Regions from separate parts of the Pseudomonas juntendi genome, predicted to be linked through region 3. Evidence: predicted binding sites of a transcription regulator. Region 3 holds the regulator's gene; each other region holds the start of a gene.

Region 1 (10,049 bases), 120 kb from region 3:
TTGGGCGAAAATCGTCAAAAAACATGACAAAGGTCAGCAGATGGCGCTTGTGCCTGCGAACATGCGCAGGCCTACAGCTCGAACTCGGCTGCCAGTGCCGCGCGTACGCAATACAGCACCCCTTCCGGCACTCGCCCGGTAAACAGCGGGGCGATGGTCGCAACCGGCGGCAGCTCGCCCTCGCCATCGAGGAAGGCGTCCTGCACCTCCGTCAGCAGGTCTTCTGGCAAGTCCAGCGCCTGGTCCAGGCTCAGCTCCTGGCGCCCCAGGGCCTCGGCCAGCAAGCTATACACATTCTTTTCGCTGCAGTTGAGCTGCCCGGCGATTTGCGCTGGGGTCATGCCGGCGCGGGCCAGGCTGACCAGCTCATGACGCAGGTCGAGCACCACCTTCGGCGCCTCGCGGGTGCCGCCGTTGTCGTTCAGTACCTCAAGAAACGCCTGGCCATAGCGTTCCAGCTTGCGCGCGCCTACGCCGCTGACCTGGGCCATGTCGCTGAGGCTGACCGGCTGGCTGCGCAACATTTCCAGCAACGTGGAGTCGGGGAAGATGACGTACGGCGGTACGCTGTGTTCTTCGGCCAGCTTGCGCCGCAAGGTGCGCAATGCCTCCCACAATTCCCGCTCTTCGGCCCGCACCAGTTGGCTGGCCGGGCTGCCGCCACTGGACCACGCGCTTTTGGCAGTGATCTGCGGTTTGAGGTCACGGCGCAGTTGCAAGGTGACCTCGCCACGCAACAGTGGCCGGCAGCTGTCGGACAAGCGCAGGCCGCCGTAGCCCTCCAGGTCGATGTCGACCAGCCCGCGCGCGACCAGCTGGCGGAACAGCGAACGCCACTCGGCTTCGGCCAGGCCTTTGCCCACGCCGAAAACCGACAGCTTTTCATGGCCGAAATTGCGCACCTTTTCGGTGTCCTTGCCCAGCAACACGTCGACCAGGTGGCCCACACCATAGCGCTGGCCGGTGCGAAACACTGCCGACAGGGCCTGGCGCGCCGGCTCGGTAGCATCCCAGGTCTGGACGTTGTCGACGCAGTTGTCACAGTGCCCGCACGGCTGCTCGAGGATTTCATCGAAGTAGGCCAGCAGCGACTGGCGGCGGCAGCGGGTTTCTTCGCACAGCGCCAGCATGGCATCGAGCTTGTGCTGCTCGATGCGTTTGTGGCGTTCGTCCCCTTCGGAGTTCTGCAGCATCTGCTTGAGCATGACCATGTCCTGCAGGCCATAAGCCATCCAGGCATCGGACGGCAGGCCGTCTCGCCCTGCACGGCCGGTTTCCTGGTAGTAGGCCTCAAGCGACTTGGGCAGGTCGAGGTGGGCCACGAAGCGTACGTTGGGTTTGTCGATACCCATGCCGAACGCGATCGTGGCGACCATGATCAGCCCCTCTTCGTTGAGGAAGCGGTGCTGGTTGGCGGCGCGGGTTTCGGCCGCCAGGCCGGCATGGTATGGCAGCGCCGGGAAGCCCTGCTGGCAAAGGAAGGCGGCGGTTTCGTCGACCTTCTTGCGCGACAGGCAATAAACGATGCCGGCGTTGCCACGGCGCTCGGCAAGGAACGCCATCAATTGTTTGCGCGGCGCTTCCTTGGGCACGATGCGGTAGAAGATGTTCGGCCGGTCGAAGCTCGACAGGAAGCGCTCTGCGCCCTGCAAGTGCAGGCGCTGAACGATTTCTTCGCGGGTACGCATGTCGGCGGTGGCGGTAAGGGCAATGCGCGGAACATGCGGGAACAGTGCGGCCAACTGGCCCAGTTGCAGGTATTCGGGGCGGAAGTCATGGCCCCATTGCGAAACGCAGTGGGCTTCGTCGATGGCGAACAGCGAGATATCCAGGTCGCGCAGGAAGTCGAGCATGCGCGGTTGCACCAGGCGTTCGGGTGCCAGGTACAGCATTTTCACTTCGCCACGGCGCAGGCGCCCGGCCAGGTCGCGCTGCTGCTCGGCCGTGAGCGTGGAGTTCAGGGCGGCTGCGGCTACGCCCAGCTCGTCAAGCGTGGCGACCTGGTCGTCCATCAGCGCGATCAGCGGCGAGACCACCACGGTCAGGCCTGGGCGCAGCAGGCCCGGCACCTGGAAACACAACGACTTGCCGCCGCCAGTCGGCATCAGCACCAGGGCATCGCCACCATTGGCCACGCATTCGATGATCGCTGCCTGGCGCCCTCGGAAACTGTCGTAGCCAAAGATGTCCTTGAGAACGCGCTGAGCCTGTTCGAGCATGTGCAACTCCAAATCGCCGTACCACCCTGCACACAGGCTGGACGAAAAACCCGCCCCGCACACGCCAAATGCGTAAGCGGTTTTTGCCAGGCCGCCAGTAAAACCGCGCCTGGATGAAAATCGCGGAGTATACCGCAGCACCGCCCCGCGCAGGGCACCACCGCGATAGACGTTCCTTTGCCCCGCTGCCGCCGCAAGGTGCTAGAATTCGTTATCGTTTATTCCCCAAGGTAGCCCTGTAATGTCCTTCGCCGAGCAACTGACCCGCCTGCAAGCCTTCCTCGACGCCGACGAGCTGCACGAAGAAGCGCTGGACTATGTCGCCGCCCACGGCTACCTCACCGCGCTGTCGATCAACGCCGAAGACGTGCCCGAGCGCGAGTGGATCGACGCCCTGTTCGCCGAAGAGCCGCACTACAGCAGCGAAGCCCAGCGCACCGAAATCGAGGCGACCCTGGTGGCACTCAAGGCCCACATTGCCCGTCAGCTGGCCAGCGACGATGAATTCGAACTGCCCTGCGACCTCGACCTGACTGACGAGCCGGACGATTCCGACCTGCGCGGCTGGTGCATCGGTTTCATGGAAGGCGTGTTCCTGCGCGAAGAGGCCTGGTTCGAGAACGCAGAAGAGGAAGTCAGCGAAATGTTGCTGCCAATCATGGTGGGTTCGGGCCTGTTCGACGAGCAGCCGGAGTTCGCCGACATCGCCAGCAACGCCAACCTGCAGGACGACATGATCGTGCAAATTCCCGAAGCGCTGACGGCACTGTTCCTGCTGCTGCACGCACCTGACGAAAAGCCGGCGCTGCTCAAGCCACGCCACCACTAAGCCAGCTGTGCGCTACCTGCTGCTGGCCATCGGCTGGCTCAGCGTCGCACTGGGGGTGTTGGGGATATTCCTGCCGGTATTGCCTACCACCCCGTTTCTTCTGTTGGCGGCCGCCTGCTTCGCTCGCAGCTCGCCACGCTTTCACCACTGGCTGGTCCACCACCCCAAACTGGGGCCATGGATTCGCGACTACCTCAGTGGTGAAGGCATCCCCCTCAAAGGCAAGGTCTATGCCATTGGCCTGATGTGGGCCAGCATCGGGCTGTCCTGCTACCTGGTGCCGCTGTTCTGGGCACGCGCCTTCATGTTGACCAGCGCCGTGCTGGTAAGCCTTTACATCCTCAAGCAAAAAACCTTGCACAGGCCAAAGTGACAATAATTTGTCGCCAAATATCACTTTCGCCTAACCCGCCCAGTATTTAGCCAAATTCGTTCTGGAACCGCCTGAAGGCCTTGAGAGTATTGGCTTTACCGATATTTGCCACACCACCTGAGGGCTGCAAAAATAGCTCCTGTTAGACATTTCAGGTATTTATGGTCATTTTGATATGAATAAATCTTCTTATCTATCGCGATGAATGTACTTAGCTGTCATGTTAAAAACCTGCAACACTATACGCGATAAATAATCGTCATTTTTTTGGCGAGCAGCAGGACCAAATTCAAGATCAGGGAGATGTACCATGCGCGTTTTGAACCCCATCACCACCGCATTACTGTTGGCCCTGGCGAGTGCCAACGTGCAGGCGATGTCGATCACCGAAGCCGTCCAAAGCGCCGTGGACTATCACCCACAGGTCAGCTCCAACCGTAACAGCAAGCTGTCGGCCGATGAGGACGTGAAATTCGCGCGTGGTGGCTACTTCCCTACCGTTGACCTGGTCGCCGGCTACGGCCGCCAGCGTTCGGACAACACCACAACCCGTGCCGCGGGTAACCACAACAAAGAAACCCTGAACTACACCCAGTCCGAGCTGCGCCTGCGGCAGATGATCTTTGATGGCTTCAACACCGCGAACGAAGTGGGCCGGACCGAAGCGGTTTCCACCTCGCGTGCCTACTACACCCAGGCGGTTGCGCAGGATGTCGCCCTGCGTGCGATCGAGGTGTACCTGGAGGTACTCAAGCGCCGTGAACTGGTGGCCCTGGCCAGGAACAACCTGCAAGCCCACCTGCGGGTCAACGACCAGATCGGCCTGCGTAACGAGCGTGGCGTTGGCAGCACGGCCGACCTTGACCAGTCCCGCGCCCGCCGCGCCCTGGCAGAAAATAACCTGGACACCGCCGAAGTGGACCTGGCCGACGCCGAGGCCAACTTCTTCAGCGTGATCGGGCGCATGCCAGACGAGCTGGAAAGCCCGCCCACCATCAAGGCCGAGGTGCCTGCCACGCTTGAAGAGGCCCGTGATGGCATGCGCCAGAACAACCCCTACATCAAGTCGGCCCAGGCTGATGTAAATGCGGCCGAGCAGCAGTACGAGGTTGGCAAGTCGACCTTCTACCCACGCTTCGACGCCATTCTGGCCACCGGTGCCAACAACAACACCGGCGGCGAGAAAGGCCACAACAACAACGACTGGCAAGCCGGCGTGGAGATGAACTACAACCTGTTCCGCGGCGGCAGTGACAAGGCTCGCCTGCAATCCGACGCGCACAAGATCAACCAGGCCCTGGACATCCGCAACAACGCCCTGCGCGAGTTGACCGAAAACCTGAGCCTGGCGTGGAACGCCATGAACAACGCCAGCAAGCAGCTGCCGACCGCGCGTGAATACGCCGAAACCACCAAGCGCGTGCGCGCCGCCTACCAGGACCAGTTCGGCCTGGGCCAACGCACCCTGCTGGACGTGCTCGACAGTGAAAACGAACTGTACAACGCCGACCGTCGCTACACTGAAGTGCGCTACACCGAAGAGTACTCGCGCTACCGGGTGCTGGCGACCATGGGTGAATTGCTCAGCAAGCAGCGTATTTCGCTGCCGCCAGAGGCGCTGGCCGCGACCGAAGTCCGTACCGAGGCACGCTTGCCCGAGATGCGTTGATCGGGCTTGAGATTGCTGGGGCCGCTGTGCGGCCCATCGCGACACAAGGCCGCTCCTACACAGATCGTGTATGCCAATGGCGGGTGCGATGGCCTGTAGGAGCGGCCTTGTGTCACGATGGGCTGCGCAGCAGCCCCCTGCCCTCACTCGGTGCCATGGTTACGCTGGAACGTCTCCACGCCCATGGCCCTGATCTGTCCCTCTATCAAGGCCTCGAACGGTGCCAGCAGCGCATCGAAGCAGGCCGGTTGCTCCAGTGCATTCAGCGCCCCCACCACGGCCTCAATGGTCGACAACGCTCCCGCCTCCGGCGCCTTGCGCAAGCGATAGCGTGAAGCGGCCACCTGCCCCAAGGTCACCCTCGGCAACGTCTCCAGCAGCGGATTCAGGTACAGCAGCTTGCGCGCCTTGCGCCAGGTGCCGTCGGGCACGATCAGCAGCAAGGGTTGCTCGTCCACTGGGCCATAGGCAGCCAGGGGCTGCGCTTCAGCGCCCGGGAACAACAGCGCCGGGCGGTACCCAGGGGTTGCCAGCAGCGCTGGCAGGTCGTCGAATACCTGCCCCACCCGCAGCTCGGCATTGCTCAGGCCAAGCGCAGCCAACCGTGCGGTATTCAGGGCGTGGGCGCTTTCACTGGGGTGCTGCAGCAAGATCACACGGGTTCGGCTGCCTAGCGCAGGGATCAGCGAGCAAAGGCAATGATCAAGCGGGCGCTGGCAGCGCTCGCAACGGGGTCTGGGCATGAAGGTCTCCTTGGCGGGGGTATTTTGCCACAGAACCCTGGCCCGGCTGGCGGGCCTTGCCCTATGCCCTGGCCGCAAGGCGACCACGGCAACCTCAACGGTTGAAGCGCTCCGCCAGGCTGTGCAGGTACTCCGCCATGCGCTCGAGGTCCTGGCTGATTTCTGCCCCTTGGCGCGCCTGCCCGGCGCTTTGATCGCACAGTTGGGCTATGCGCACGATCTGCTGGTTGATGTCTTCAGCCACGTGGCTTTGCTGCTCCGATGCCGTGGCCATCTGCTGGCTCATGCCGGTGATGCGGCTCACCGCCTGGGCTATGCCGCTCAACGCCGCCTGCACTGCCTCGACACTGTGCACGCTGTCACGCGAGATCTGCTCGCCACGGCTGGCAGTACTCACTGCGCGCTCTGCCCCGGCCCGCAACGAGGCGATGATGTGGTGGATTTCCTGGGTGGAGGTGCGGGTACGCTGGGCCAATGAGCGTACTTCATCGGCCACCACGGCAAACCCGCGGCCCTGCTCGCCGGCCCGCGCCGCTTCAATGGCGGCGTTGAGCGCCAGCAGGTTGGTTTGTTCGGCGATCGAGGTGATCACATCCACCACGCTGCCGATCGACTGGGTCTGTTCCGCCAGGGCGTTCACCGCCTGGCCAATGTCATTGACTGCATCGCTCATGCTGCCCATGGCCTTCAGGCTCTGCAGCGCCAGCTCGCTGCCCTGCTGCGCCAGCTGGTCGGCATCGCCTGCGGCATGCGCCGTGCTCTGCACGTTATGCGTAACCTCCTGGATGGTCGCCGCCATCTGCGCAATGGCGGTGGCCGATTGATCGGTCTCGCTGCGCTGGCGGTCGAGCATCTGCGCCTGCGCGCCCGACAGGTCGGAAGATTGCGCAGCGCGTGATTTTACCCCGACCCCGGCGTCTACCAGGCGCGTGAGCGCGGTCTGCAGGCGGGCTTCTTCACTGATGATGGCAAGGTCCAGCTGGCCCCGCAGCCCCGGGTTGTCGCTGTAGGTGAGCGCCACCAGCGGGCTGGTGAACGCCTTGGGGTGCTCGGCCAGCGTGCGGCGGATGGCCTGGTTCTGACGGTGCTCGACCAGGTACCAGGCTACCAGCAGTACAACCATCAACACCCCTAGCGCGGCATAGGGTGGCAACCACAGGTAGCCCGCCGCCGACACCAGGCCGGCGCCGAGCCATGGCCAGCCCTGGCGCAGGCCATGGCCCAGGCGCGCCGCCCACGATACCGGCCGGCGGCCGGCACGCAGGCGTGCGTACAACGCCTCGGCACGGCGGATCTGCTCACGAGTCGGCACCGAACGCACCGACTCGTAGCCGCTGATGCGGCCCTGTTCGTAGACTGCCGTCACGTAGGCACTGACCCAATAGTAATCGCCGTTTTTTGCCCGGTTCTTGACCACGCCCATCCACGGCTTGCCTTGCTTGATGGTGTCCCACATATGGCCGAACACCGCCGGCGGCATGTCTGGGTGACGCACGAGGTTGTGCGGCTGGCCCACCAGCTCGTCGTAGGTGAACCCGCTGATCGCCACGAAGGCGTCGTTGCAATACGTGATGCGGCTGTTCAAGTCGGTGGTGGAAATCAGCCGTTGTTCACTGGGGAATGTTCTTTCGTGTTCAGTGACTGGCAAATTCATGCGCATCGTCGGGCGATCCTTGCAGGATGAAAAGAAGGGAAATCATCAGCGCAAGTTGATATGTAGCAGAGCGCTATGAGGTTAGCGGCACACGTGTGCAGGAATTTAGCGGCCTGCCGACAGAATGTATGAACATTCTGTTTATCAGCCTACGTTGAGCTGGCTTTTCAGCAGGTCGCGGAAGGTCTGGATCAGCGGTTCGCGGCTGCGCCCACGCCGGATGATCAACGAGAACGGTGCCTGGTAACCGAACGTCGCCGGAGACAACACGCGCAAGTCGCCTTTGTCGACCCAGGCCTGGGCGTAGTGCTCGGGCAGGTAGCCGATGTAGGCGCCCGACAGAATCAGGATCAACTGCGCCTCCATGCTCTCAACCGTCGCCGCGCTGTGCTTGAAACCATGCCGGGCCAGCTCGGCCTGGCTCCAGTAGCCGCGCCCGACCATGCGCTGCTGGGTCACCACCTGCTCGGGAATGCGCCGCTCGCTGTACAACGGGTGGCGGCTGCTGCAGTACAGCCAGTGCTGCTCGCGGTACAGCGGCTGGTACAGCAGGCCACTCATGCGTGAAGAAAACGCGCCAATTGCCAGGTCCAGGCGGTTGTCCTGCACCCCCAACTGCAGCTCGTAAGGGCTGGACACCGACAAGTGCAGGTGCACGGCCGGATGCTCCTGGCTATAGGCACCAATGGCTTCAGCCAGCGGCAGGGCGCGATCACCCACCGTGGAGTCGATCACCCCCAGGTTGAGGGTGCCGCGCAGTTCGCCCTTCAGGGCCGCCGCGTATTGCTCGAACCCGTCCAGTTCGGCCAACAGGCGCAGGGTTTCCTGGTGAAACAGCTCACCCTTGCTGGTCAGGCTGAAACCGCCCCGGCCACGGTGGCAAAGCACAATACCCAGGGCACCCTCCAGCTGGCTCATGTAGGTGCTGATGGCCGAAGTCGACAGGTTCAGCTCACGCTGGGCGTTGGCGAAACCCTGGTGGCGCACCACGCTGATGAAGATACGCAGCAGTTTCAGGTCGGGCAAAGTCGAGGCCATGGGGCAACGGTTCCACAGGGTGTTTGCGCGCAGTCTAACCGCTGCGCCGGGCTTTAGTTCAGAAATTCCTGAACTAAGTATTTGTCGGTAGCGATTCTTCCATGGCACTACCTTGCGCAGACTGGCCGAAATGTCCCTGCCCGCTGGCGAAACACGAACTGGAAAGCGCGCAGCGGCACAGGTTCGAACAAACAGAACAATCGACCGACTGATGAGGCCCACCGTGGACAAGACTCTTCACCAACCACTGGGCGGCAACGAAATGCCGCGTTTCGGCGGCATCGCCACCATGCTCCGCCTCCCCCACCTGCAAAGCGCCGAAGGCCTGGACGCAGCCTTCATTGGTGTGCCGCTGGACATCGGCACCTCGCTGCGCTCCGGCACGCGCTTCGGCCCCCGGCAAATCCGCGCCGAATCGGTGATGATCCGCCCTTACAACATGGCCACCGGCGCCGCCCCGTTCGACTCCCTGTCGGTCGCCGACATAGGCGATGTGGCCATCAACACCTTCAACCTGCTGGACGCCGTGCGCATCATCGAAGAGGCCTACGACCAGGTCGTCGAGCACAATGTGATTCCCCTGACCCTAGGCGGTGACCACACCATCACCTTGCCGATCCTGCGGGCGCTGCACAAGAAGTACGGCAAGATCGGCCTGGTGCACATCGACGCCCACGCCGACGTCAACGACCACATGTTCGGCGAGAAGATCGCCCACGGCACCACCTTCCGCCGGGCGGTGGAAGAAGGCCTGCTCGACTGCGAGCGCGTGGTGCAGATCGGCCTGCGCGCCCAGGGTTATACCGCCGACGACTTCAACTGGAGCCGCCGCCAGGGCTTCCGCGTGGTTCAGGCCGAAGAGTGCTGGCACAAGTCGCTGGAGCCCTTGATGGCCGAAGTGCGGGAAAAAGTCGGCGGCGGCCCGGTTTACCTGTCGTTCGACATCGACGGCATCGATCCGGCCTGGGCACCCGGTACCGGCACCCCGGAAATCGGCGGCTTGACCACCATCCAGGCAATGGAGATCATTCGCGGCTGCCATGGCCTGGACCTGATCGGTTGTGACCTTGTCGAAGTCTCCCCGCCTTATGACACCACCGGCAATACCTCGTTGCTCGGCGCCAACCTGCTGTTCGAAATGCTCTGCGTACTGCCGGGTGTAGTCCGCCGCTAATGTGGTCGGGCCACCGAGGCCCGCCAACACCAGAAGACCACCGGGCGCCGTGCGAACGCCCGCGTGGCCGATCTCGCCATAATAAAGATAATCGGGAGACCCCCAATGGCCTTGGACATCATAGTTGTAATGCTTTACACCGCAGGCATGCTCGGGCTTGGCTGGTATGGCATGCGACGCGCGAAAACCCATGAAGACTACCTGGTCGCCGGGCGCAACCTGGGCCCGATGTTGTACATGGGCACCATGGCCACCACCGTGCTGGGTGGCGCCTCCACCGTGGGTACCGTGCGCCTGGGGTACGTTCACGGCATTTCCGGCTTCTGGCTGTGCGCCGCGCTGGGCCTGGG
Region 2 (10,049 bases), 1.2 Mb from region 3:
AGCAGCCAGATGAAACGCCCCGCCCAACCACCGCCTTCATCGTCATACACCACGTAGACGGCATCATCGCGGTGGCCGAGTTCGCTGAACAGTTTTTCCAGTTCGCCCAGGGGCGGCAGCAGACCAGGGGCCGGTGGCTGGCCGAGCTGGGTGCGCTTGCCCTCGACAAAGCGGGCGCCGGGGATATGCCCGCAGACATAGCGGTTGGCGCTGCTCAGGTCGACCAGGATCAACTGCGGTGAATCCAGGCGCGGCAGCAGGTCTGCAGCTTCGATCACCAGGGGCAGGCCGGAAAAGTCGGTCATCCACGGTCTCCAGAGTGGAAAGAGGAGCGATTGTAGCGCAAGGCTCAGGCTTTGCGGTTGGCGAACAGCGACAGTGCCCGCTCGATGCATTGCACGGTTTTGCCGAAGGCTTGCACGCTGATATCGGCCATGGGCCTGCAAGCCTGGTCGGCCACCAGCAGCATGAGCACCTGATCGTTCACCGCCAGCGAGCGCAGCAGCACATGCTCACTGCGGAACAGGGCGCGCAGCGGGGCTGGCAGCAGCGCGGCGAACTGGCTGTGGTTCTGCGGGGTGATGCGCAGCTGCCCGGCCTGGCTCATCAGCTTTTGCAGCAGTTTGTTCTGAGCCACCTGCAGGGCGAGGCCCGCGGCCTCCTTGGGCAAGCCGGCGGTCTGCTGCACGCGCAGGGTGTCGGTGCTCTTGTCCAGGCTCAGCAGCATGATGCGTTGCATACCGCAGGCCAGCAGGGCCTCTTGTGCCTGGGTGGCCAGGTGCACGGTATTGGTGAACGGGCTGGGTTGCGCCAGCAGGTGCTGGCACAGTGTGCGCCAGCGCGCCAGCTCTTCACTGCTGGGCGGTGGCGCCGCCAGCATGTCCGGGTGCGGGCGGCGCTGGTGCCACGGCCATATCAGCGCCTCGGCTGGATGGAACAGTGCATGCCGGGCATGGCGACGGGCGCTGGCGGCTGCCTGCTGGTGAACTTGCTGCTGCACGTCTTCCAGCGAAGTCTGCAGGTACAGGGCGGTCAGCAGCTGCCAGCGTAACAGGTGCGGGTTGTCCCAGCCGACCTGCGCCGCCAGGGCCAGGTTGTTGGCCAGCAACACGGTATTGGCCGGCTGGTTGAACCAGCGCCGCAGGCCGGGCTCTGCGTCCAGGCGGTGTTGCTGGCTGAGCAGGTCTTCGTCGCGGGCGATGCTCAGCACCTGGGCCAGTTGCTCGCGCTCTTCCAGCAGCAGGCGGTAACCCTGGGTCACCCATTGCGGCAGGCGCCAGTACTCGGCCGTGGTCTGGCACAGCGCCATTATGCGCACGCCAAACAGTTCTTCCTCGACATGGGCGGCCTCTTCACCCTTGTGGATCACCCGCAGCTCCCAGGTGTCGAGCAGCTTCGGGTAGGCCAGTGCCAGCGGCCAGAGGGGCGACAGAAACAGCAGGCTACCCCAGTGGATTTCCTGCCACAGCCGGGCCAGGCGGCTGGCGAACAGGCCGCTGGCCTGCTGCGCTGCGTGCTGGCTGATCATCTGGAACTGGCACAGAACCGGCGGGATTTCTTCAACAGGCACTGCCGGCAGGCGCTTGAGCAACAGCTCGCTGCGCTCCAGGCCGAGCCGGTTGAGGGCCACTTCAAGGCTTTCGGCCGGTTCGGCCATGCTGGCGTTGGTGGCGTGGTTGGCTTCACGCATCACCGACAACACCAGCGCCGGGCTATCTTGCATCAGTTCGGCGATGTCGCGCAGCGAGCGGCGGCTATCGTGGATGGCCGCCATGACCCGGTCGTAGCTGTGCTTCGGCACCGGGATGCGAACACTCTCGAGCAGCTTGACCCAGGCCTCTAGCGTTCGCGGAGCCTGAGCGGGCACCTTGGTTTCAATTGGCATTTTGACATCAGTCCGAACTGGCTTTTCGCATTGTGTGGCTATAGTCTGGCGCAGTTCTGCCGATAAGTAGAAGAAGAGTTTTACAGCTCTCGTCTCTTCCCCTGACCACGACAGCAAGTGCTTTGAACCTATGGCTAAAATTATCGGCATCATCGTCGTATTCGCGAGCGTGCTCGGCGGCTACGTGCTTTCCCACGGCAAGATCGCGGCGCTGATCCAGCCGTTCGAAGTACTGATTATCGGCGGTGCGGCCTTTGGTGCATTCCTGCAGGCCAACCCTGGCTACATGACCATGCACGTCATCAAGAAGTCGATGAAGATGTTCGGCTCGCGCTTCAGCCATGCGTTCTACCTTGAAGTGCTGGGGCTGGTGTACGAAATCCTCAACAAGAGCCGTCGCGAAGGTATGATGGCCATCGAGGCCGACATCGAAGACGCCGCCGCCAGCCCGATTTTCGCCAAGTACCCCACGGTACTGGCCGATGAGCGCATGACCGCGTTCGTCTGCGACTACCTGCGCATCATGTCTACCGGCAACATGGCCCCGCACGAGCTCGAGGGCCTGTTCGACATGGAGCTGCTGAGCATGAAGGAAGAGCTTGAGCACCCGTCCCATGCAGTGACCGGCATCGCCGATGGCATGCCCGGCTTCGGTATCGTAGCGGCGGTGCTGGGTATCGTGGTGACCATGGCCTCGCTGGGCGATGGGGACCAGGCGGCCATCGGCATGCACGTGGGTGCGGCGCTGGTCGGTACGTTCTTCGGTATTCTCGCGGCCTACGGCTTCTTCGGCCCGCTGGCCAAGTGCCTGGAGCACGACGCCAAGGAAGAGCTGAACCTGTACGAGTCGATCAAGGCATCGCTGGTGGCCTCGGCTTCGGGCATGCCGCCGTCGCTGGCGGTCGAGTTCGGGCGCAAGGTGCTGTACCCCAAGCACCGCCCAAGCTTCGCCGAGCTGGAACAAGCGGTTCGCGGTCGCTGATTCATGGAGAACAATCAGCCCATCATCGTCAAGCGCGTCAAGCGCTTTGGCGGCGGCCACCACGGTGGCGCCTGGAAAATCGCCTTTGCCGACTTCGCCACGGCGATGATGGCGTTCTTCCTGGTGCTGTGGCTGTTGTCCACGGCCACGCCTGAACAGAAGATCGCCATTGCCGGTTACTTCCAGGACCCGATCGGGTTCTCCGAAAGTGGTACGCCCTACGTCATCGACCTGGGTGGTTCCCCCGAAATGGCGCCGGACAAAACCATCAACCCGGAAGTGAAAACCGAGCCGACACAGCCGTCGCCCACCCAGCTGGACAAGGACCAGGTGGAGACCATGGCCGAGCAGGTCGAGCGCGAGCGCCTTGAATTGCTGTTGCAGGAGCTGCAGAACAAGGTCGAAGAGAACCCGCAACTGCAGAAGTTCAAGGACCAGATCCTGTTCGAGATCACCCAGGATGGCCTGCGTATCCAGATCATGGACGCCGAGAACCGTCCGATGTTCGATATCGGCAGTGCGCGCCTGCAGCCATATTTCGAAGACATTCTGTTGGCCATGGCCGACACCATCAAGGCAGTGCCCAACAAGATCAGCATCAGCGGCCACACAGACGCCAAACCGTATGCCGGCACTGGCGAGTTCGGCAACTGGGAGCTGTCGGCCAACCGCGCCAATGCCGCACGCCGGGCATTGGTGGCGGGTGGGTACCCGGACGGCCAGGTGGCTCGGGTGGTGGGGTATGCATCGTCATCGCTGTTCGACCGCAAGAACCCGTTCAACCCGGTAAACCGCCGCATCGACATCATCGTGCTGACCAAGAAGGCCCAGCGCAACATCGAGGGTGAGCAGGGCGAACAGGGTGCACCGCAAGCGCCGGCAGCCCCGCCCGCGGCCCCGCCGGCCAGTGGCGCGGCGCCCGGTGCCGGGGCCGATCAGGCGCCGATGCAACCACGTGAACTGCGCCAGAAGCTGAACATCTTCGAGGATGGCACGCTGAAGATGGACGAGAGCAAGGAGCAGTAGGCCCCGCGCAACCTCGCACGGCGTTTTGCAGGGCCGTGCAGGTGGGCCTCAGGGCGGAGGAAGGCTTACAGCCCGGTCAGTAGCTGTCTTCCGTCAGGCTGGCGATGATCGAGCGGTAGCTGTTCATGCGTTGCTGCGAGATCCGGCCATCGTCCAGCGCCTTGAGCAACGCGCAGCCTGGCTCGCGGTCATGTTTGCAATCGCGGAAGCGGCAGGTGCCGAACAGGTCGCGGAACTCGATGAAGCCATCCTCCACATCGCTGCGGCTGACGTGGCCAAGGCCGAATTCGCGGATGCCCGGCGAGTCGATAAGGTCGCCGCCATTGGGGAAATGGTACAGCCGCGCGGTGGTGGTGGTGTGGGTGCCCTGGCCCGACCATTCCGACAGGTCGCCGACGCGGGTGCCGGCCTCTGGCAGCAGGCTGTTGACCAGCGAAGACTTGCCCACACCCGACTGGCCGACGAACACGCTGATGTGCCCGTCAAGTTGCTGCTGCAGGCGTTGCATGCCATCACCGTGGTGGGCAGATACCTCCAGCAGCGGATAGCCCAGCTCGCGGTAAACCTCCAGCAGCGCCTGCAGGCCGGGGCCGTTCTCGGCGTTGATCAGGTCGGCCTTGTTCAGCAGCAGCAGCGGGCGCAGGCCTGCATGCTCGGCAGCGACCAGGTAACGGTCGATCAGGTTCGGGTGCGGTTCCGGGGCCGGGGCAAACACGATCACGATGAGGTCGACGTTGGCTGCGACCGGTTTCAACTGGCCATGGTTGTTTGGCCGGCACAGTTCGGTGCTGCGTGGCATCTGCGCCACGATCACGCCTATGCCCTGGTTGCCTGCACGCCATACCACGCGGTCGCCAGTGACCAGTGCTGGCAGGTTGGCGCGCAAGTGGCAGCGGAACACCTGGCCTGCAACGTCGCCATCCTGGGCCTCCACCTCGACCTGCACGCCAAAGTGGGCAATCACCAGGCCCAGTTGTTCCGGCCCCAGGTCGCCACCTTCCAGTTCCTGCAGCACATGCTGCTCGCGTTTGGCCGCGCGAGCAGCACGCTCGCCCTGGATTTTTTCGATGCGCCAGTTCTGGCGGCGATTGAGCTGGCGTTTGGCCATGAACATTCCGTGAGAAGGGCCCGGGTCAGGGCATTGAAAACGGCAGGCAGTTTAGCACGCCAGGCGTTGCACCATTGCCCTTACCTTGTGGCGGTGAATGGGCGTGGCTGGGCCACTAGGCTAAGATGACGGGCTATATGAGGAGCTTCTGCATGCAAAACCCACAGAACCTGATCTGGATCGACCTGGAAATGACCGGCCTCGATCCGGACAGCGACGTCATCATCGAAATGGCCACCATTGTCACCGACAGCGAGCTGAACACCCTGGCCGAAGGCCCGGTGATCGCCATCCACCACAGCGATGAAGTACTGGCCCGCATGGACGAGTGGAACACCCGCACCCATGGCGCGTCTGGCCTGACCCAGCGTGTGCGCGACAGCAAGGTCGGCATGGCCGAGGCCGAGGCCCAGACCATTGCTTTCCTCGAACAGTGGGTGCCCAAAGGCAAATCGCCGATCTGCGGCAACAGCATCTGCCAGGACCGTCGCTTCCTCTACCGGCACATGCGCAACCTGGAAAACTACTTCCACTACCGCAACCTGGATGTCTCGACGCTGAAAGAACTGGCAGCGCGCTGGGCGCCGGACGTGCGTGACAGCTTCAAGAAGGGCAATACGCACCTGGCGCTGGACGACATTCGCGAATCGATTGCCGAGTTGCGCCACTACCGCGAGCATTTCATCAAGGTGTGAACCGTTACGGCGCAGATATTCTGGCTGCGCCCCCTTTTGGTGCCTTGGGCAACTGGTTAGACTGCGCGCCTTTCCCGCACGGACCCGCACCATGTTGCTGATGCTCTACCTCATTGCCATCACTGCCGAAGCCATGACCGGTGCGTTGTCTGCGGGGCGTCGCGGCATGGACTGGTTCGGCGTGGTGCTGATCGCCTGTGTTACCGCCCTGGGTGGCGGGTCGGTGCGCGATGTGTTGCTCGGGCACTACCCGCTGACCTGGGTGAAACACCCTGAGTACCTGGTGTTGACCAGCTTTGCTGCCCTGTTGACCATTTTCATCGCGCCAATGATGCGCCGCCTGCGCTCGCTGTTCCTGGTGCTAGACGCACTGGGGCTGGTGGCGTTTACCCTGATTGGCTGCATGACGGCGCTGGAAATGGGGCAGGGCATGCTGGTGGCTTCGATCAGCGGGGTGATCACGGGGGTGTTCGGTGGCATCTTGCGCGATATCTTCTGCAACGACATCCCGCTGGTGTTCCGCCGCGAGCTTTACGCCAGCGTGTCGTTCGCCGCGGCGTGGTTCTACCTCGGCTGCGTGTATTTCAAGGTGCCGGCGGAGCAGGCGATGCTGCTGACCCTCTTTGGTGGGTTCCTGATGCGCTTGCTGGCGATTCGTTTCCATTGGGAAATGCCCAAGTTTCACTACAACGACCAGCAGTAAACCTGCCCCAGGCCCGGCGCGGTCCCTGTAGGAGCGGGCATGCCCGCGAACACCGGCGCAGCCGGTGCCACCCACCGCGGTGCCTGCTTCGCGGGCGCGCCCGCTCCCACAGTGGGCCGTGTAGCTATTGAATGCCGTGCCGGGCCAGCGCCCACTCGACATGCTCGCGCACCAGCTCCGACGCATCCTCGCGCCGCGCCTTCAGCGCCTCGATCACCGGTATCGTCGGCGGCGCATTGCCCAAGCCCACCGCCAGGTTGCGCAAGAACCGCTCATAGCCTGCCCGGCGTAGCGGCCCGCCCTCGGTCTTGCGCAGGAAAGTACGCTCATCCCACAGGAACATCTCGGCCAGCTCGGCATTCTCCAACCCATGCCGCGGCTGGAAATCCTGCTCCTGGCTGTGCTTGGCGAAGCGGTTCCACGGGCAGACGATCTGGCAGTCGTCGCAACCGAATACACGGTTACCCATCATCGAGCGCAGTTCGACAGGAATCGGCCCTCTCAGCTCGATGGTCAGGTACGAGATGCAACGCCGCGCGTCCAGCACATAGGGCCCCACGAACGCCTGGGTCGGGCAGATGTCCAGGCACGCCTGGCAACGCCCGCAATGTTCACTGGTGGTGGCTTCGTCCACCGGCAACGGCAGGTCAACGAACAGTTCGGCCAGGAAGAAGTAACTGCCGGCCTTGCGGTTGAGCAGCAGGGTGTTCTTGCCGATCCAGCCCAGCCCGGCCTGCTCGGCCAAGGCCTTCTCCAGCACTGGGGCACTGTCGACGAAGGCGCGGTAGCCGAACGGGCCGATGGCTTGCTGGATACGGTCTGCCAGGAACTGCACGCGCTTGCGCACCAGCTTGTGGTAGTCACGGCCCAGGGCGTAGCGTGACACGTAGGCTTTTTCCGGTTGCGCCAGGCGTTGCGCCATCTGCGTATCGCCGGGCAGGTAGTCCATGCGCAGCGAGACCACGCGTACCGTGCCGGGAATCAGTTGGTCGGGGTGCGCCCGCTTGCTGCCATGGGCACCCAGGTACTCCATTTCGCCCTGGTAACCGGCGTCTAGCCAGCGTTGCAGGTGCTGTTCGTGTTCGCCAAGGTCGACCCCGGCGATGCCGACGTGGGCAAAACCGAGTTCCTGGCCCCATATCTTGATCGATTGGGCCAGTTGGGCGAGGTCAGGTGTAGAGGCAGGCATGGATGGGCAAGGCAATACGGGCTCAGGTGCGTATAATTCTGCCAGACATTGGAGCCTTTGACCCCATGCCGCAGACCAAACACCCTGGCAACACCCTACAACTGCTCAGCAGCGTGACTGTCGCACACCTGCCGGCACGGCACCCGCATGCGCACAAAGGCGACTTCGGCCATGTGCTGGTAGTGGGCGGCGACCTGGGCACCGGTGGCGCTGTGCTGCTCAGCGCCGAAGCCGCCTTGCGCTGCGGCGCCGGCCTGGTCAGCGTGGCGACCCGGCCCGAACATCTACCCGCGAGCCTGGCCCGCCTGCCTGAGGTGATGTGCCTGGGGGTACAGTCGGCCAACCAGTTGGTCGGCGTGCTGGAGCGCGCCACGGTACTGGTGGTGGGCCCCGGCCTTGGGCAGGCTGCCTGGGGCCGGAGCCTGTTGTCGGCAGTGGCGAACGCCGAGCGCCCGCAGGTATGGGACGCCGACGCCCTGAATTTGCTGGCAGGCACCCCATTGGCCCTGCCCAGCGGTAGCATCCTCACGCCTCACCCCGGGGAAGCGGCGCGGCTGCTGGGCATTTCCACCGAAGCGGTACAGGCCGACCGGCCGGGCGCTGCGCGCAAGCTGGCGCGGCGCTACAACAGTGTGTGCCTGCTCAAAGGGGCAGGTACCCTGGTGGCGCACCCGTCCGGCCAGTTGATGCTGTGCGAGCGCGGGCACCCGGCGATGGCCGGCGCGGGCTTGGGCGATGTGCTGACCGGGGTGCTGGCGGCGTTGCTGGCCCAGGGGCTGGACGCCTGGAGTGCCGGCTGCCTGGGTACCTGGCTTCACGCCTGTGCCGGTGAGCGTCTGGGGGTTGAAGGCAGGGGCCTGGCGGCCAGCGATCTGGCGCCGGTCATTCGAGCGTTGTTGGAGGAGCATTCTGCGTGTGTGGCTTAAATCTGTTTCTGGCCGATGAAGCGGCTACAGTCGACTTTGGTGCAAAAATGGCCGAAGTGACCGGTGGTCGCGGTGTCATTTTCCTGGAAGGCGACCTGGGCGCGGGTAAAACCACGCTCTCGCGTGGCCTGATCCGTGGCCTGGGCCATACTGGTGCAGTGAAAAGCCCGACGTTCACCGTGGTCGAACCCTACGAGATCGGCGCTGTCCGAGCTTTTCACTTCGACCTGTATCGGCTGGTCGATCCGGAGGAGCTGGAGTTCATGGGGATTCGTGACTATTTCGAGGGCGACCCGTTGTGCCTGTTCGAGTGGCCACAAAAGGGTGCGGGCGTTTTGCCAAAGCCCGACCTGACCATTACCATAAGCCCCCAAGCGGGCGGACGCTCGCTGAACCTGTCGCCGCAGGGGGCTCGCGGCGAGGCCTGGTGCGTGGCACTGGCCAAACACTATAAACAGTAAGTGGGGTAGGTATGCGCATACGCGCACTGGTCGCCATCGTTGGGCTGCTGCTGACAACGGTGACCGTTGACGCTCTGGCCGTCACTCAAGTCAAGAGCGTGCGCCTGTGGCGCGCGCCAGACAACACGCGGCTGGTCTTCGACCTGTCTGGCCCCGTGCAGCACAGCGTCTTCACCTTGAGCGCACCGGATCGCCTGGTTATCGACATCAATGGCGCGACCTTGGCGGCGCCATTGAAAGTGGCGACTTCCAACACGCCGATCAGCAGCGTGCGTTCGGCCCAGCGCACGCCGACCGACCTGCGTGTGGTCGTTGACCTGAAGAAGTCGGTCACCCCCAAGAGCTTTACCCTGGCGCCCAATGCCCAGTACGGCAACCGCCTGGTGGTCGACCTGTACGATCAGGAAGCCGATGCCATCGCGGCCATGGCGCCAACCCCACCACCGACCCCAGTGCAAACGCCTGCCACCACGCCAGCGGTCCCGGTCACGCCGACCCAGCCAGCCATCAAGCTGCCGCCGGTACCTAGCGGCAAGCGCGACATCGTCATTGCCATCGACGCCGGTCATGGCGGCGAGGACCCGGGTGCTTCCGGCTCGCGCGGCCAGCATGAAAAAGACATCGTGCTGCAGATCGCCCAGGAGCTGCAGCGCCAGATCAACACGGAAAAGGGCTTCCGCGCCGAACTGACCCGCACCGGTGACTACTTCATTCCGCTGCGCAAACGCACCGAAATCGCCCGCAAGAAGGGCGCCGACCTGTTCGTTTCGATCCACGCCGACGCCGCGCCGTCCAAGGCTGCGTTCGGCGCATCGGTGTTTGCCCTGTCCGACCGTGGCGCTACCTCCGAAACCGCACGCTGGCTGGCAGACACGGAAAACCGTTCCGACCTGATCGGGGGCGCCGGCAACGTCAGCCTCGACGACAAGGACCGCATGCTCGCGGGTGTGCTGCTCGACCTGTCGATGACGGCCACGCTCAGCTCCAGCCTGAATGTCGGGCAGAAAGTGCTGGGCAACATGGGCCGCATCACCTCGCTGCACAAGCAGCGTGTGGAACAGGCTGGCTTCATGG
Region 3 (10,049 bases):
ATGGGCAAACTGATCAACCGGCAGATGTTCGACTCGCCCAAGGCGTTGGCGGTGTCGGCGGGGTTGATGATTGTCATGGGGCTGGTGCCGGGCATGCCGCACGTCGCCTTCATCGGCCTGGGTCTGCTGGCCGGTGGCGGGGCTTATCTCGTATGGAAGAAACAACAGAAGGCCAAGGCCCAGGCCTTGCAGGAGGCGCAGCGCCAGCAAGACCTGCTGCCTTCGCCGCAGCGGGCGCTGGAAACCAAGGAGCTGGGCTGGGACGATGTGACACCGATCGACATGATCGGCCTGGAAGTCGGCTACCGGCTGATCCCCCTGGTGGACCGCAACCAGGGTGGTCAGTTGCTGGCGCGAATCAAGGGCGTGCGCAAGAAGCTGTCGCAGGACCTGGGCTTCCTCATGCCCACGGTGCATATTCGCGACAACCTTGACCTGCAACCCAGCGCCTATCGCCTGACGCTGATGGGGGTGATCCTGGCGGAGGCCGAGATTTACCCGGACCGCGAGTTGGCGATCAACCCGGGGCAGGTGTTCGGCACCCTCAACGGCATTGCCGCACGTGACCCGGCGTTCGGCCTGGAAGCGGTGTGGATCGACGTGGGCCAGCGCTCGCAGGCGCAGTCGCTGGGCTACACCGTGGTCGATGCCAGTACGGTAGTGGCCACCCACCTCAACCAGATCCTGCAGAAGCACTGCCATGAACTGATTGGCCACGAAGAGGTCCAGCAACTGTTGCAGGTGTTGGCCAAGGCTTCGCCTAAACTTGCAGAAGAACTGGTGCCGGGTGTCATTTCCTTGTCGGGGCTGCTCAAGGTCTTGCAGGCCCTGTTGTCGGAACAGGTACCCGTGCGCGATATTCGCAGTATTGCCGAAGCAATCGCGAACAACGCTGGCAAGAGTCAAGATACCGCCGCGCTGGTTGCGGCGGTGCGCGTCGGATTGTGTCGCGCCATCGTGCAAAGCATTGTCGGCGTTGAGTCGGAGCTCCCGGTGATCACCCTGGAGCCAAGGTTGGAACAGATTTTGCTCAATAGTCTGCAACGCGCCGGGCAAGGCCAGGAAGACGGTGTTCTTCTGGAACCGAGCATGGCCGAGAAGCTGCAACGTTCGCTGATCGAAGCGGCCCAGCGCCAGGAAATGCAGGGCCAGCCGGCCATTCTGCTGGTCGCCGGCCCGATCCGCGCCATGCTGTCGCGTTTCGGTCGCCTGGCTGTACCGAATTTGCATGTGCTGGCGTATCAGGAAATACCGGACAACAAGCAAGTCACCATCGTTGCCACCGTGGGCCCTAACGGCTGAGGTAGTGGATAATGCAAGTTAAGCGATTTTTCGCCGCCGATATGCGTCAGGCCATGAAACTGGTCCGTGATGAGCTGGGCGCCGATGCCGCGATCATTGGCAACCGTCGCATTGCCGGCGGTGTCGAGCTGACGGCCGCGCTGGACTACAAGCTGTCCGCCCTGGCCCCGCGTGTGCCCAATGCCGAGCTGGAAGAAGAGCTGCGCAAGACCCACACGCGCATTGCCACGGCCCAGGCCGAGCTGGGCCACCGCCAGGACAGCAGCGATAACAACCGCCAATTGTTCGCCGGGCAGTCGCTGACCGCTGCCGAGCCGCTGGTCGAGCCCCACGTCGATGCCCCACAGGCGGCGGCCGCCACGGCGCCGGCGCCCGTTGACCCGCGCCTGTTCGATGCCATGCGCTCCGAACTGTCGGGCCTGCGCGAACTGCTGGAAGTGCAGCTCGGCTCGCTGGCCTGGGCCCAGCTGCAGGGCAGCAAGCCACAACAGGCCAACATCTGGCGGCGCCTGCAGCGCATTGGCCTGTCCGGGCCGATTGCCCGCGAGTTGCTGGAGCTGACCGCCGAAATCGAAGAGCCACGCCATGCCTGGCGCATGTTGCTGGCGCACTTGGCGCGCATGATCGAAATTCCCGAGGTAGAGCCGATCGAAGAAGGCGGTGTGATCGCCATGGTCGGCCCGGCCGGCATGGGCAAGACCACCACCCTGGCCAAGCTGGCGGCGCGCTACGTGCTCAAGTACGGCGCGCAGAACATGGCGCTGGTGAGCATGGACAGCTTCCGCATCGGTGCCCAGGAGCAGCTCAAGACCCTTGGCCGCATCCTCAATGTCCCAGTCACCTATGTCGACCCAGGCCAGTCGCTGGCGGCAGCGCTGGAGCCGCTGCTGCGCAAGCGTGTGGTGCTGATCGACACCGCCGGCCTGCAGGCCAGCGACCCGGCCCTGCGCTTGCAGCTGGAAACCCTGGCCGGCCGTGGCATCGCCGCCAAGAATTACCTGGTACTGGCCACCACCAGCCAGAAGCAGGTGTTGACCGCCGCCTACCACAGCTACAAGCGCTGTGGCCTGGCCGGCTGCATCCTGACCAAGCTCGATGAAACGGCAAGCCTTGGCGATGTGTTGAGCCTTGCCATCAGTCATGATTTGCCTGTGGCCTATCTTACCGACGGCCCGCGCATTCCTGACGACCTGCACCTGCCCCGGGGGCACCAGCTGGTGTCCCGCGCGGTCAATGTGCAGCAGCAGGAGGAGCCCAGCGAAGAGGCAATGGCCGACATGTTCGCTGATCTCTACCACAACCCACGGCGAGCGGGTTGAGTATGAAACGTGTGCAAAGTAGCTATGCCAAGGGGTACGCAGAATTGCCCTACGTGTGGCCTGGGTCCCAGCGATACAAGGTAAATTACAAACATGGGTAGCATGCATCCCGTACAGGTGATCGCCGTGACCGGTGGCAAAGGTGGCGTCGGCAAGACTAACGTTTCAGTGAACCTGTCCCTGGCGTTGGCCGAACTCGGCCGCAGGGTCATGTTGCTGGATGCCGACCTGGGCCTGGCCAATGTCGACGTGTTGCTGGGCCTGACGCCCAAACGGACCCTGGCCGATGTCATCGAAGGGCGCTGCGAGCTGCGTGACGTGATATTGCAGGGCCCTGGCGGTGTGCGCATCGTACCGGCTGCCTCCGGTACGCAGAGCATGGTCCACCTGGCGCCGGCCCAGCATGCCGGGCTGATCCAGGCGTTCAGCGAAGTCGGCGACAACCTCGATGTACTGGTCATCGATACCGCTGCGGGTATCGGTGAGTCGGTCGTCAGCTTTGTCCGTGCCGCCCAAGAAGTGCTGCTGGTGGTGTGCGACGAGCCGACCTCGATCACCGATGCCTACGCGCTGATCAAGCTGCTCAACCGTGACTACGGCATGAACCGCTTCCGCGTGCTGGCCAACATGGCCCAGAGCCCTCAGGAAGGGCGCAACCTGTTTGCCAAGCTGACCAAGGTCACCGACCGTTTCCTGGATGTCGCCCTGCAGTACGTAGGCGCCGTGCCCTACGACGAGTGCGTGCGCAAGGCGGTGCAGAAGCAGCGTGCCGTGTACGAAGCCTTCCCACGCTCCAAGTGCGCGCTGGCCTTCAAGGCGATTGCCCAGAAGGTCGACAGCTGGCCGCTGCCGGCCAACCCACGTGGCCACCTGGAGTTCTTCGTCGAGCGCCTGGTGCAGCCGACCAGCGCGGGACCGGTGCTATGAACGCCAGCGGGTTCAAGATGTACAGCCGGGCGGCGAAAGACGCCCAGTACGAGTTGATCGAACGCTACGCCCCCCTGGTCAAGCGCATCGCCTACCACCTGTTGGCGCGCTTGCCGGCCAACGTGCAGGTCGAGGACCTGATCCAGGCCGGCATGATCGGCCTGCTGGAAGTGGCCAACAAGTACGACGCCAGCAAGGGCGCCAGCTTTGAAACCTATGCCGGCATTCGTATCCGCGGCGCCATGCTCGACGAAGTGCGCAAAGGCGACTGGGCACCCCGCTCGGTGCACCGCAACACCCGCATGGTCAGCGACGCGATGCGCGCCGTGGAGGCCAGAACCGGCCGTGACGCTAAAGATCATGAAGTTGCTGCCGAACTCCAATTGAGCCTCGATGATTACTACGCGATCCTCAACGATACCTTGGGCAGCCGTTTGTTCAGCTTCGATGACCTGCTGCAGGACGGTGAGCACGAAGGGCTGCATGAAGACGGCGCCAGCGGCCAGGTCGAACCTGCCCGGGGCCTCGAGGAGGAGCGCTTCCAGCTAGCCCTGACCGAGGCCATCGCCAACCTGCCCGAGCGTGAACGCCTGGTGCTGGCGCTGTACTACGACGAAGAGCTCAACCTCAAGGAGATCGGTGAGGTGCTGGGGGTCAGCGAGTCGCGGGTTAGCCAGTTGCACAGCCAGTGTGCCGCGCGTCTGCGTAGCCGCCTGGGGGAATGGCGGGCGCGCTGAGCCTGCTAGGGTTGCGGCTGTTTCCACGCGGTTTTCCACGTTGTACCGAATTGATTGAATGCGCGCTCGGGGCCGAGCGCGTTTGAGACTGCTTGGAGGTCTACTTGAACAAAGACATGAAAATCCTCATCGTTGACGACTTTTCGACGATGCGGCGGATCATCAAGAACCTGTTGCGTGACCTGGGCTTCACCAACACCGATGAGGCCGACGACGGCACCACGGCGCTGCCGATGCTGGAAAACGGCCATTACGACTTCCTGGTGACCGACTGGAACATGCCTGGCATGTCCGGCATCGACCTGCTGCGCAAGGTGCGTGCCCACGACCGGCTGAAAACCATGCCCGTGCTGATGGTGACTGCCGAAGCCAAGCGCGACCAGATCATTGAAGCGGCCCAGGCCGGCGTCAATGGTTACGTGGTCAAGCCGTTCACGGCACAGGTGCTCAAAGAAAAGATCGAGAAGATCTTCGAACGCGTCAACGGCTGAGTCACGTCAGGGGGCGCGCCATGGATTCATCACATAACTCTTTGGGCGAGTTCGAATCGACCCTGAAGAAACATGCCCAGGAGTTGGTCGAAAGCCTGGAGCGGGGCCGTTTCGGCGAGGCGGTGCAGCTGATTCACGAGCTGAACCAGACCCGCGACCGCGGCCTGTACCAGGAAGTCGGCAAACTGACCCGCGAGCTGCACAGTGCCATCGTCAGTTTCCAGATCGACCCGACCATGCCGCAGGCCGAAGAGGTGTCGCAGATTACCGATGCCACCGAGCGCCTGTCCTATGTGGTCAAGCTCACGGAAGGCGCGGCCAACCGCACCATGGACCTGGTCGAGGCAAGCACCCCGGTGCTCAACGACCTGGCCAGCGAGGCGAAGGCCCTGAGCACCGACTGGCAGCGCTTCATGCGCCGCGAAGTGGCGGCGGAAGAATTTCGCGACCTGGTCAAGCGGGTCGACAGTTTCCTCACGCACAGCGCCGAAGGTAATCGCAAGGTCGCCGGCCACCTCAATGACATTCTGCTGGCCCAGGACTATCAGGACCTGACCGGGCAGGTGATCAAGCGCGTCACCAACCTGGTGACCGAAGTGGAAAGCAACCTGCTCAAGTTGGTGCTGATGGCCAGTCAGGTCGACCGCTTTGCGGGCATTCAGCATGACCACGATCAATTGCGCGCAGAAAAAGATCGAGAAAAACATCCGACTCGGGGTGAAGGTCCGCAGATTCATGCCGATAAGCGTGAAGACGTCGTGTCCGGCCAGGACGACGTCGATGATCTGCTGTCCAGCCTGGGTTTTTAAGGAGCACCTTTGATGAGCTTCGGCGCCGATGAAGAAATCCTCCAGGATTTCCTGGTAGAAGCCGGCGAAATTCTTGAGCAACTGTCCGAGCAATTGGTCGAGCTGGAAAGCCGGCCCGACGATGCCGACCTGCTCAATGCGATCTTTCGCGGTTTCCACACTGTAAAAGGGGGCGCCGGCTTCCTCCAGCTGAACGAGCTGGTGGAGTGCTGCCATATCGCCGAGAACGTGTTCGACGTGCTGCGCAAAGGTGAGCGTCGGGTTGACGCGGAGCTGATGGACGTAGTGCTCGAGGCACTGGACACGGTCAACAGCATGTTTGGCCAGGTGCGCGAGCGCGCTGAAGTCACGCCGGCAACCCCCGAGCTGCTGGCGGCCTTGGCGCGCCTTGCCGAGCCGGGTGCGGCGCAACCGCAGGGTGGCGAAGAAGCGGTGGTGCCGGTGGCTGCGGCGCAAGCGCCTGCCGCGGCACCGGTGGTGGACCAGGAGCAGCACCAGGACATCACCGACAGCGAGTTCGAGCAGTTGCTCGATTCGCTCGATGCGGTCAAGGCACAAGCTGCGGCCGAGGAACAGCTGCAAGGCGAGAGCGTGAGTGGTGGCGGTGATGAAATCACCGATGCCGAGTTCGAATCGCTGCTCGACCAGTTGCATGGCAAAGGCCAGTTCACTGCCGAAGTTGCAGCGCCGGCTGCTGCCGTCAGCCATGAAGCGGCCAGTGACGAAATCACCGATGCCGAATTCGAGTCGCTGCTCGACCAGCTCCACGGCAAAGGCACCTTCCAGGCCGATGCCCTGCCTGCAGCCAAGGCGGCACCTGCCGAGGTGGCGCCTGACAGCACCGCCAGCGCCACCAGCGACGAAATCAGCGAGCATGAATTCGAAGCGCTGCTGGACCAGTTGCATGGCAAGGGCAAATTCGGCGGTGACGTCGCAGCAGTCCAGGCACCGCCTGCGGCCAAGGCGCCGGCAGCGGCCAAGCCGCAAAGCCCGGCGGCCGCCCAGCCAGCTGCGGCTCCTGCACCTGCGCCAGTGCCCGCGGCTGCGAGCAAACCTGCTGCAGCTGCGCGCACGCCGGCCCCGGTCGCCGACAAGCATGCGGTCAGCGAAGCGGAAACCACCGTACGCGTCGACACGGCGCGCCTGGACGAGATCATGAACATGGTCGGCGAACTGGTGCTGGTGCGTAACCGCCTGGTGCGCCTGGGCCTGAACAGCGGCGACGAGGCCATGTCCAAGGCCGTGTCCAACCTCGACGTGGTCACCGCCGACCTGCAGACCGCGGTGATGAAAACTCGCATGCAGCCGATCAAGAAAGTGTTCGGCCGCTTCCCGCGCCTGGTTCGCGACCTGGCGCGCCAGTTGAAGAAAGAGATCAACCTTGAGCTGGTCGGTGAAGAAACCGACCTCGACAAGAACCTGGTCGAGGCCCTGGCCGACCCGTTGGTGCACTTGGTGCGCAACGCCGTCGACCATGGTATCGAGATGCCCGATGAGCGCGATGCCGCAGGCAAGCCGCGCACGGGCCGCGTGGTGCTGTCGGCCGAGCAGGAAGGCGACCACATCCTGTTGTCGATTTCCGACGACGGCAAGGGCATGGACCCGAACATCCTGCGGGCCAAGGCGGTGGAGAAGGGCCTGATGGACAAGGACGCCGCCGAGCGTCTGAGCGAGTCGGACTGCTACAACCTGATCTTCGCCCCGGGGTTCTCGACCAAGACCGAGATTTCCGACGTGTCCGGGCGTGGCGTGGGCATGGACGTGGTGAAGACCAAGATCTCCCAGCTCAACGGTTCGATCAACATCTTCTCGGCCAAGGGCCAGGGCTCGAAGATCGTCATCAAGGTGCCGCTGACCCTGGCGATCATGCCCACCCTGATGGTGATGCTGGGCAACCAGGCATTCGCCTTCCCGCTGGTCAACGTCAACGAGATCTTCCACCTCGACCTGTCGCGTACCAATGTGGTCGATGGCCAGGAAGTGGTGATCGTGCGCGACAAGGCACTGCCGTTGTTCTACCTCAAGCGCTGGCTGGTGCAAGGCCAGGTGCACGAAGAGCAGCACGAGGGCCACGTGGTGATCCTGTCGGTCGGCACCCAGCGCATCGGCTTTGTCGTCGATCAACTGGTAGGCCAGGAAGAAGTGGTAATCAAGCCGCTGGGCAAGATGCTGCAAGGTACCCCGGGCATGTCCGGGGCCACCATTACCGGTGACGGTCGTATTGCGTTGATTCTCGACGTCCCGAGCATGCTCAAGCGTTACGCCGCGCGGCGTATTTGATTTCGGTGGCGCACCTTGGCAGGTCGCGCCGCCTAATGGAGTGTTTATGGCAGTCAAGGTCCTGGTGGTGGATGATTCCGGTTTCTTCCGCCGCCGCGTCTCGGAGATCCTCTCGGCGGATCCGACGATCCAGGTAGTAGGTACCGCGACCAACGGCAAGGAAGCGATTGACCGGGCGCTGGCGCTCAAGCCCGATGTCATCACCATGGACTATGAAATGCCCATGATGGATGGCATCACTGCGGTGCGCCACATCATGCAGCGCTGCCCGACGCCGGTGTTGATGTTTTCCTCGCTGACCCATGAGGGCGCCCGGGTCACCCTCGATGCGCTGGACGCGGGGGCAGTGGACTACCTGCCGAAGAACTTCGAGGACATTTCGCGCAACCCCGACAAGGTCAAGCAACTGCTGTGCGAGAAAGTGCATACGCTGGCGCGCAGCAACCGCCGGTTTGGCAGTTACGCCAGCCCTGCGCCGGCCGCAACGCCGGCACCTGCCAGCAGCCATGCGCCGACGGCGGGTGTGGGCAGCCCGGCAGCGGCGCGCAGTGCGCTGCCGGCCCGGGCCCCGGCAGCCGCGCCGGCGCCGGCTGCGGCACCTAAACGCAAGCCGTACAAACTGGTGGCCATCGGTACCTCCACCGGCGGCCCGGTAGCCCTGCAGCGGGTCTTGACCCAGCTGCCGGCCAACTTCCCGGCACCGATCGTGCTGATCCAGCACATGCCGGCTGCGTTCACCAAGGCGTTTGCCGAACGCCTGGACAAACTGTGCCGCATCAGCGTCAAGGAAGCCGAGGACGGTGACATGCTGCGACCAGGCCTGGCCCTGCTGGCCCCGGGTGGCAAGCAGATGATGGTCGATGGCCGTGGCACGGTGAAGATCCTGCCTGGCGATGAGCGCTTGAACTACAAGCCGTGCGTGGACATCACCTTCGGCTCGGCGGCCAAGTCATATGGCGACAAGGTGCTGTCGGTGGTGCTGACCGGCATGGGTGCCGATGGCCGCGAAGGCGCGCGCCTGCTCAAGCAGGGCGGCAGTACGGTGTGGGCCCAGGATGAAGCCAGCTGTGTGATCTATGGCATGCCCATGGCCATCGTCAAGGCCAACCTGGCCGACGCGGTGTATAGCCTGGACGAGATCGGCAAGCACCTGGTAGAGGCCTGCGTCTGATGGATGTGCTGAGCCTGATCGGCCTGATCCTCGCCTTCGTTGCCATTGTCGGTGGCAACTTCCTCGAGGGTGGCCATGTCGGTGCCCTGGTCAATGGGCCGGCGGCATTGATCGTGCTGGGCGGCACCTTGGCGGCAGCACTGCTGCAGTCACCGCTGGCCTCGTTCAAGCGGGCCCTGCAGATTCTGCGCTGGATCCTGTTCCCGCCCAGGGTCGACCTGGCGGGTGGCATCGACCGGGTGGTGAACTGGAGCCTGACCGCGCGCAAGGAAGGCTTGCTGGGCCTGGAAGGGGTGGCCGACAGCGAGCCCGACCCGTATGCGCGCAAAGGCTTGCAGCTGCTGGTCGATGGCGCCGAGCCAGAAGCCATTCGCAGCATCCTCGAAGTCGATTTCCTGACCCAGGAAAGCCGCGATATCCAGGCGGCCAAGGTGTTCGAGAGCATGGGCGGGTACGCGCCTACCATCGGCATCATCGGTGCGGTCATGGGCCTGATCCACGTGATGGGCAACCTGGCCGACCCGTCGCAACTGGGCAATGGCATCGCCGTGGCCTTCGTCGCCACCATCTACGGTGTGGCCAGCGCCAACCTGGTGCTGCTGCCGATCGCCAACAAGCTCAAGGCCGTGGTCATGCGCCAGTCGCGCTACCGCGAAATGCTGCTCGAAGGCCTGTTGTCGATTGCCGAGGGGGAAAACCCGCGCTCCATCGAGCTGAAGCTGCAAGGCTTCATGGAGTAAGCCATGCGCCGCCGCCGTCCTACCGAGGAACACGAAAACCACGAACGCTGGCTGGTGTCATACGCCGACTTCATTACCTTGCTGTTCGCATTTTTTGTGGTGATGTACTCGATTTCGTCGATCAACGAGGGCAAGTACAAGGTTATTTCCCAGGCGCTGCTCGGGGTGTTCAACGACCCTGAGCGCAGCATGAAGCCCATCCCCGTGGGCGAGGAGAAGCCATTGACCGTGCGCCCGGCCGAGCCGCTGGTCAACGACAGCGAGCAGACCGAA

Evidence for each region. The regulator FliA, encoded in region 3, starts transcription of late flagellar genes. The targets are predictions, from matches to a motif close to CTAAAGTTTNNNNNNNNNNNGCCGNTAA.
Region 1: a site for FliA is predicted at 7,569-7,596, ahead of L1P09_RS17870 (methyl-accepting chemotaxis protein). Genes of this name have one in related genera too.
Region 2: a site for FliA is predicted at 1,924-1,951, ahead of motA (flagellar motor stator protein MotA). Genes of this name have one in related genera too.

Annotation. Positions count from the first base shown of each region.
Region 1 covers NZ_CP091088.1:3,843,614-3,853,662, forward strand. The annotation lists gene recQ (DNA helicase RecQ) at 72-2,219, opposite strand; gene L1P09_RS17850 (YecA/YgfB family protein) at 2,461-3,048, shown strand; gene L1P09_RS17855 (YbaN family protein) at 3,056-3,421, shown strand; gene L1P09_RS17860 (TolC family outer membrane protein) at 3,732-5,090, shown strand; gene L1P09_RS17865 (tRNA-uridine aminocarboxypropyltransferase) at 5,234-5,833, opposite strand; gene L1P09_RS17870 (methyl-accepting chemotaxis protein) at 5,928-7,493, opposite strand; gene L1P09_RS17875 (LysR family transcriptional regulator) at 7,632-8,525, opposite strand; gene speB (agmatinase) at 8,749-9,699, shown strand; gene L1P09_RS17885 (sodium:solute symporter) at 9,805-10,049, shown strand, end outside.
Region 2 covers NZ_CP091088.1:4,889,635-4,899,683, reverse strand. The annotation lists gene L1P09_RS22730 (rhodanese-like domain-containing protein) at 1-305, opposite strand, end outside; gene L1P09_RS22725 (HDOD domain-containing protein) at 350-1,885, opposite strand; gene motA (flagellar motor stator protein MotA) at 2,016-2,867, shown strand; gene motB (flagellar motor protein MotB) at 2,871-3,893, shown strand; gene rsgA (small ribosomal subunit biogenesis GTPase RsgA) at 3,970-5,001, opposite strand; gene orn (oligoribonuclease) at 5,154-5,696, shown strand; gene L1P09_RS22700 (trimeric intracellular cation channel family protein) at 5,788-6,399, shown strand; gene queG (tRNA epoxyqueuosine(34) reductase QueG) at 6,524-7,588, opposite strand; gene L1P09_RS22690 (NAD(P)H-hydrate dehydratase) at 7,654-8,514, shown strand; gene tsaE (tRNA (adenosine(37)-N6)-threonylcarbamoyltransferase complex ATPase subunit type 1 TsaE) at 8,502-8,975, shown strand; gene L1P09_RS22680 (N-acetylmuramoyl-L-alanine amidase) at 8,987-10,049, shown strand, end outside.
Region 3 covers NZ_CP091088.1:3,719,594-3,729,642, reverse strand. The annotation lists gene flhA (flagellar biosynthesis protein FlhA) at 1-1,302, shown strand, start outside; gene flhF (flagellar biosynthesis protein FlhF) at 1,314-2,621, shown strand; gene fleN (flagellar synthesis regulator FleN) at 2,706-3,548, shown strand; gene fliA (RNA polymerase sigma factor FliA) at 3,545-4,285, shown strand; gene L1P09_RS17275 (chemotaxis response regulator CheY) at 4,402-4,776, shown strand; gene L1P09_RS17270 (protein phosphatase CheZ) at 4,797-5,585, shown strand; gene L1P09_RS17265 (chemotaxis protein CheA) at 5,598-7,865, shown strand; gene L1P09_RS17260 (protein-glutamate methylesterase/protein-glutamine glutaminase) at 7,912-9,036, shown strand; gene L1P09_RS17255 (flagellar motor protein) at 9,036-9,776, shown strand; gene motD (flagellar motor protein MotD) at 9,780-10,049, shown strand, end outside.